Dehalococcoides mccartyi 195: one gene and its partner. Each later gene encodes a partner of the first gene's protein in a complex. Links are inferred from orthologs where the notes say so. Each region holds a gene or a part of one and is shown on either strand. Other genes may lie near its edges.

Region 1 (4,060 bases):
TTTATTCTGGACAGCTTGAACACTGTTCTTTTCAGATATTAACGGCCGGCGCAATACTTCGTATAAATTCATTGTTCTTTCTCCTTAGCGTGAGCGCTGACCCCAGAGTTCTTCAACCTGACGTACCGCTTCTTCAGTCATAACCAGCTGCTTGTTCCTGAGCATATCAGATATATTCAGAAGATTAGCCGGAGTGGTTTTGACTGCCGGTATATTGCGGGCAGACTTTATAAAATTGGTATCAGGATTATCTACCGCTATAAGCGTGGGAGACATTACCTGAAGAGCCGCAAGTATCTTGGCCATATCTCTGGTCTTGGGTTCATCAAAGCTAAGCTGATCAACAACCTTCAGTTCGCCGCTTTCCAGTTTGAAGGACAGCACGCACCTGATGGCCTGACGGCGCATCTTCTTGGGCAAATCCTTGCTGAAGTCCCTGGGGCGGGGGCCAAAGGCTACGCCGCCATGCCGCCTGACGGGTGAGCGGTTGGTACCCATACGGGCATTACCGGTACCCTTCTGGCGATATATCTTGCGGCTTGAACCCTGTACTTCACCTCTGGTCTTGGTGGACTGAGTACCCTGGCGGGCATTCGCCTGCTGGGCTACAAAAGCCTGATGAACCAGAGCTTCATTGAAGGGCACGCCAAAGACGTCTTCGCTGATGCTGATATTCTTAATGATTTCTCCGGATGCGTTATAAACAGGAATTTCCACGTTTATTTACCCGTTTTCTTAATTAATATTATTGTATTCTTGCCGCCGGGGATAGCACCCTTTACCATCAGCAGATTTTTCTCTGCATCAGTTTTGAGCACAACCAGATTGCGGATAGTCACCGCATCATTCCCCATGTGGCCTGCCATGCGCTTGCCCTTATAAATACGGCCGGGAGTGGTGGTGGAGCTGATGGAACCCGGAGCCCGGTGACGGTCAGACTGACCGTGGGTCTTGGGACCACCGGCAAAATGCCAGCGTTTAACTACACCGGCAAAACCACGCCCTCTGGAGACGCCGCTGGCGTCTATCTTTTCGCCGTCCTTAAAGTCACTGACCGTAATCTGGTCACCGACATTAACCGCCGCAATATCATCCACGTCTACTTCGCGCAGCACTTTGAATTCACCGAATCCTCTGCACTGACCTTTGACAGCCGAAGTGATATGCTTGGCCTTGCCGTAACCCAACTGAACAGCCTCATAGCCGTCCTGCTTTTCGGTCTTGACCTGGACCACTACACACGGACCAGCTTCTACCAGAGTGACCGGCTGAGCCTTGCCGTCCTCCTGGAATATCTGGGTCATACCGATTTTTTTACCGATAATACCTTGAATCATATTCGTTCCTAAAGTTTAATATCTATGCTTACGCCAGCCGGGAGGTTCAGGTTGGTCAGGGCGTCAATGGTCTTGGATGTAGTTTCCACTATATCAATAAGACGTTTGTGAGTCCTGATTTCAAACTGCTCCTGTGAATCCTTATCAATGAAGGATGAGCGTATGACGCTGTAACGCTGGATACGGGTAGGCAGAGGAACCGGCCCAGATATGGTAGCCCCTGTCCGTTCCAGAGCCTCTACAATCTGCAGCGCAGACTGGTCAAGTATCTTGTGGTCAAAGCCCTTTAGTTTTATCCTGATTTTTTGTTTAGTCATACAATATCACCCTAACCAGTATACTTATTTCTTGCCGGCAGCTTCAACGACCTGATTGGCCAATTCACCCGGCATTTCACGGTAAGATTCAAACTCCATAGAGAAAGTTGCCCGTCCCTTGGTTACTGACCGAAGGTCAGTAGTATAACCGAAGCTTTCAGCCAGCGGCACATTGCCGGTGATAACCGTAGTCTCCGGGTTAGGCTCAACCGAGATAATCTGGCCGCGGCGTGAGTTAAAGTCACCGATAACATCACCCATGTATTCTTCGGGGGTAACCGCTTCCAGTTTCATAATAGGCTCAAGGAGTATAGGCTTGGCCTTGGCAACAGCGGCTTTGATAGCCATGGAGCCGGCCATTTTAAACGCATTTTCGTTAGAGTCTACATCATGGTAGCTGCCGTCAACAGCGGTTACCTTTACGTCAACCATGGGGTAACCGGCATATACGCCCGTCTCCAGGGTTTCCCTGATACCGGCTTCGGCCGCCATCAGGAAGTTACGGGGTACAGCACCGCCCTTAACATTATCAACGAATTCATAACCGGCACCGCGTTCACGGGGCTCAACCTCAATGGTAACATCGCCATACTGACCGCGGCCGCCGGACTGGCGGACAAACTTGCCCTGAGCCTTGGCATGGGCGGTAATAGCTTCCCGATATGCAACGCGGGGTTTACCCACGCTGGCATTAACCTTGAACTCAGACAGCAAACGGCTGACCAGTACGTCCAGGTGAAGCTCACCCATACCGTATATAACCGTCTGGCCGGTTTCATCATCAAACTTAACCTTGAAAGTAGGATCTTCCTCAGCCAGTTTCTGGAGACCTTCGGTCATTTTATCCTGATCAGAACGGGTCTTAGGCTCAATGGCCAGATTGATAACCGGCTCAGGGAATTTTATGCTTTCAAGCAAGATAGGCGCACTCTGGTCACACAAAGTGTCACCGGTAAAGGTATTGCGCAGGCCTAAACTGGCCACAATTTCGCCCGCATCAGCATATTCTATCTCTTCGCGGTCATTGGCATGCATGCGGATAAGGCGGCCGATACGTTCCCGTTCGCCGCGGGTGCTGTTATACACACCCGAACCGGCTGAAACATTACCGGAATAAATGCGGAAATATACCAAACGTCCCACAAAGGGGTCAGATACAATCTTGAAAGCCAGAGCCGAAAACGGCTCGGTGTCGCTGGCATGGCGTTCCATAGGTTCACCGGTTTTAGGGGCAGTCCCCTTGATAGCCGGGATATCCACAGGAGAAGGAAGATAGTCACAGACCGCATCCAGCAGCCTTTTTACACCCTTGTTACGAAGTGAAGTGCCGCAGAATATGGGGATGGCCTTGTTAGCCAGACATACCCGGCGGATAGCGGCTTTCAGCTTTTCTACCGGCAGTTCTTCACCGGCCAGATAGGCTTCCATAACTTCGTCATCTTCTTCGGCCAGGCGTTCTATCATTGTATTGCGGAATTTTACTGCCCGTTCTTTGTCAGCATCGGGCAAATCAAATGTCTCAGCGGGTTCTTCAGGGCTGTTATCCATACCGTAACACTGGAAGTCAAGCAGGTCACAGCTGCCGCGGAAGGTTTCAGCACAACCAATGGGTATCTGAAGAGGCAGGCACTTAGCCTTGAGGCGCTGGGTAATCATACCCAAAGTACGCTCGTAGTTAGCACCGGTGCGGTCCATCTTATTGATGAAACAAATGCGGGGTACACCGTAGCGGCTGGCCTGACGCCAGACTGTTTCAGACTGGGCTTCAACACCGGCCACACCGTCAAATACCACCACACCGCCGTCAAGCACCCGCAGACTGCGCTCTACTTCTACCGTAAAGTCAACATGTCCGGGAGTGTCAATAACATTCAGGTGATGCCCGTTCCAGTAAGCAGAAGTAGCGACAGAAGTAATGGTAATACCTCTGGCCTTTTCCTGCTCCATCCAGTCCATTACGGTAGTACCATCGTCAATATTGCCGATTTTATGGGTACGTTTGGTAAGGTAAAGGATACGCTCGGTAGTAGTCGTCTTTCCGGCGTCTATGTGGGCAATGATGCCTATATTCCGAACCCTCTCCAGAGGGTATTTCCTGTCGCTCATATTATCTAAAATCTGGCTAACCCGTCAGGGCTATCCAATTCCCCCTATTTTCTCTCTACCACCTGTAATGGACGAAAGCACGGTTGGCCTCGGCCATCTTGTGGGTCTCTTCCCTTTTCTTAACAGCAGCACCCTGCTCGCGTGAGGCTTCCAGCATCTCAGCTGCCAGCCGCTCAGCCATGGACTTGCCGGTCCGTTTGCGGGCAGCTTTGATAATCCAGCGCATAGCCATAGTCTGGGCGCGGTCAGGGCGAACCTCAATAGGCACCTGATAAGTAGCACCGCCTACACGGCGGGGTT
Region 2 (3,452 bases), 720 kb from region 1 along the record:
AACTCCCAAAGCGCCATTGTCGGCCACAGCCTGTGCGCCCTTGCTGCTTTTATAGAGAGCGGCAAGTCAAATCTCCTGCCAGAGCCTTCTTTTGTAGCCGGGCATTCGCTGGGTGAATATTCGGCTTTGGGAGCAGGCGGCATACTCCCCTACCCGCAGGCTATTTTGCTTGCCCGCAAACGGGGGGAACTGATGGCGGAAGCAGCCGCCAAAACACCCGGTGCTATGGCTGCCGTTCTCGGCCTTTCGGAAGAAATACTGGCGGATATCTGCCTTAAAACAGGCTGTTACATAGCGAATTACAACTCCCCCGGACAGCTGGTTATCAGCGGCCTGAAAGAGACTGTAGAAAAAGCTTCTGCCCAAGCCGCAGAGAGCGGTGCTATGAAGGTGGTACCCCTGCAGGTAAGCGGAGGGTTTCATACCCCGCTTATGTCACCGGCTTCTGCCGGTTTAAAAGCAGTACTGGATTCTACCGGGTTTGATACGGCCAGAATACCTCTGGTAGCCAATACCAGCGCCAGCCCGCTTACCAATCCGCAGGATATAAAAAGCGAACTGGTCAACCAGCTGACCGGCGGTGTCCAGTGGCAAAAAAGCATAGAAAACATGATTGCTGCCGGGGTAAATACCTTTGTTGAGATTGGGCCGGGCAAAGTGCTGGCCGGACTGATTAAAAGAATTAACCGCAGTGTCAGTATCTACAATATAAACGATGCCGCTTCTATCCAAAATTTTAGCGTATAATGGGTAAGATGCTGAGTTTAGACGGCAAAACAGCCCTGATTACCGGCTCCGGCAGGGGCATAGGCAAAGCTATAGCTTTACGGTTTGCCGAAGCGGGGGCAAAAGTGGTGGTAAACAGCCTTTCGCCCGCCGGTGAAGAAGTGGCCGCCCACATACGTTCCAATGGCGGTCAGGCCGTATTTGTTCAGGCAGATGTAAGCCAGAGCAGTGGGGTAGATGCCCTCTTCAAAGCCGCCCAGGAAGCCTTCGGCGGGGTAGATATACTGGTAAACAATGCCGGCATAACCCGTGACCAGCTGACCATGCGTTTATCCGAAGAAGACTGGGACAGTGTAATCCAGACCAACCTGAAAAGTGTATTTTTGTGTTCCAAAGCAGCCCTCCGCCAGATGCTGAAAAACCGCTGGGGACGGATAATAAACCTTAGTTCCATAGTGGGTTTAAAGGGCAACCCCGGTCAGGCCAACTATGCCGCAGCCAAAGCCGGCATTCTGGGATTCAGCTGCTCTCTAGCTAAAGAAGTGGCCAGCCGCAATATAACCGTGAATTCCATTGCCCCCGGTTTTATAGAAACCGATATGACCGCCGCTTTGTCTGAAGAGCAAAGACAGGCCATAACAGAGCGTATACCCATGCAAAAACTGGGCACAGTGGAAGATGTAGCCGCTTGTGCATTATACTTGGCGAAAGAAGATGCCAAATACATTACCGGACAGGTAATCAGCCTGGACGGCGGTATGTCTATAATATAAGAGAGTAAAGAGTGACAACCAGCAGACGCAAAGCACGTGAAATAGTACTTCAAGCCCTGTACGAACAAGATTTGGCAGGGCATAATGCCGAAGATGTTTTAAAACGCCTTTTGACCGAAACACCCCAGACCGAGGAAAACGCCGAGTTTATTTTCAGGCTGACCAATGCCATAGTCAAGCATAAGGACCTGCTGGATGAAAATATCCGCCAGTTTGCTTCTGCCTGGCCGGTGGAGCAGCTTTCCTATATTGACCGGAACGTACTTCGTCTGGCCATTTTTGAAATAATCCACGAAAATGATGTACCCATTAAAGTAGCTATTAACGAAGCAGTTGAGCTTGCCAAATCATTTGGGGGCAACTCGTCTGCCAGATTTATAAACGGGGTTCTAAGTTCTGTCAGCAAAGCGCTGGCGGACACAGCAAAGCAACGGGAGGAGTGAAGGAGTGGCAACGGTTTTTGAAAGAGTAAAAAAAGTTAGTGTTGAGCAGCTGGGCGCTGAAGAAAAAGATGTAGTGCCTGCTGCCAGTTTTGCAGATGATTTGGGTGCAGATTCCCTGGATCAGGTAGAGCTTATTATGGCACTGGAAACCGAATTCGGTACACCTGATGCCAAGTTTGAAATACCTGATACTGACGCCGAAAAGTTAAAGACAGTACAGGCTGTGGTGGACTACCTGAAGTCCAAAGGCATAAAAGACAGCTAATACCGCCTTTAAAACCACCATATTCAAAAGGGTTTTAAAACAGCTGAAATCCGGCTCGGGCATTTTATTGCCTTTTAATCCGTTATTTTTATATCTCGGACAGCAAAAAGGTATATGCCCTGAAATTCCGGATAGACAGTCTATAGTGCTGTTGTCTTGAAAAAATGTAAACCAAAAGGGTAACCCCTGCCCGGCCGCATGGCCAAGACAGGGGTTCCTTAAATAATCCGCTTTACTGGCTAGATTTGGGTTAAGACCGCTCTCAGGCGGTATCCTGCCCGAACTTACACCCTGTATAGCGTTCCACTACCTTGCGGAAATGGTATCCATAAATAGACAGGGTAACGGCCAGAGGAAATGCCTTGGGGTTTTTTATCAGGGTAGAACCCAGAAGCTTCCAGTAATACTTCCGGCTGTTATCCACAATACCCAGATGCCACACAGACCGCATAAATGCCCGCAGGCGCTGGGCGGATACCGGTTTGACCCTCCCTTTGGGCTTGGGATGATACCGGGATATAAGCACGGCTACCCGCTGATAATATTCGCGGGGGGCGTAGATAACTGAAAGCACCCGGTTATAGCCATTTATAAGGACCTCGGTCTTCATGCGGGGTATGAAGTTCAGGCTGCAGTCTGTATTGTCTCCCCGGAAATCTTCCAGCAGGCGTTTTTCTTTCTTAAGACGGTTCCACAAGCGGGTGCCTCTGGGGGCATTCAAAAGCCCGACCATAGCGGTCACAATACCGCTCTGCTGAATGAAATTTATCTGGGCACGGAAGATAGAGGCCGGGTCACTGTCAAAACCCAATATGAAACCGCCTTGCACCTGAATACCGGCCTGCTGAATTTTTTCAATTGAACTCAGCATATCCCTGTTGGTATTCTGGTGTTTGGAACACTCCGCCAGACTTTCCGGGTTGGGTGTTTCCACCCCCACAAACACAGTATCAAAGCCGGCTTCTACCATAAGGTGCAGCAGTTCTACATCATCTGCCAGATTGATAGATACCTCGGTATTAAATGAAAAAGGATAACCCTTTCGTTTCTGCCAGGCTATGACTGCCGGCAGTATATCAGACTTGAGTTTATTTTTATTGCCGATAAAGTTGTCATCCACAAAGAAAACCCCCGAACGCCAGCCGGACTTGTAGAGGGCATCCAGCTCTGCCAGAACCTGCCCCCGGCTTTTGGAACGGGGAAGACGGCCGTTTAAAACTACAATATCACAAAACTCGCAGTTAA

The links. Proteins that work in one complex are often made in the same cells at the same time.
Region 2: the proteins of rpsJ (region 1) and nusB are in contact, whole or in part, in a solved structure (PDB 3D3B), measured with the Escherichia coli proteins. The link is inferred for Dehalococcoides mccartyi 195 from one-to-one orthologs.

The regions. Positions count from the first base shown.
Region 1 is NC_002936.3:443,057-447,116, reverse strand. The notes cover bases 1-2,952. They hold rpsJ (30S ribosomal protein S10), read right to left. Parts: upstream 1,655-2,952; coding sequence 1,346-1,654; downstream 1-1,345. Other genes in these bases: fusA (elongation factor G), read right to left, coding at 1,679-2,952; rplC (50S ribosomal protein L3), read right to left, coding at 720-1,337; rplD (50S ribosomal protein L4), read right to left, coding at 85-717; rplW (50S ribosomal protein L23), read right to left, coding at 1-72. Also shown: more of fusA, read right to left, coding at 2,953-3,760; rpsG (30S ribosomal protein S7), read right to left, coding at 3,816-4,060. UniProt on the Escherichia coli protein: Involved in the binding of tRNA to the ribosomes. Part of the processive rRNA transcription and antitermination complex (rrnTAC). The complex forms an RNA-chaperone ring around the RNA exit tunnel of RNA polymerase (RNAP).
Region 2 is NC_002936.3:1,162,543-1,165,994, forward strand. The notes cover bases 539-3,226. They hold nusB (transcription antitermination factor NusB), read left to right. Parts: upstream 539-1,510; coding sequence 1,511-1,942; downstream 1,943-3,226. Other genes in these bases: fabD (ACP S-malonyltransferase), read left to right, coding at 539-747; fabG (3-oxoacyl-[acyl-carrier-protein] reductase), read left to right, coding at 747-1,499; acpP (acyl carrier protein), read left to right, coding at 1,947-2,207; DET_RS06575 (B12-binding domain-containing radical SAM protein), read right to left, coding at 2,470-3,226. In the rest of the region: more of fabD, read left to right, coding at 1-538; more of DET_RS06575, read right to left, coding at 3,227-3,452. UniProt on the Escherichia coli protein: Part of the processive rRNA transcription and antitermination complex (rrnTAC). The complex forms an RNA-chaperone ring around the RNA exit tunnel of RNA polymerase (RNAP).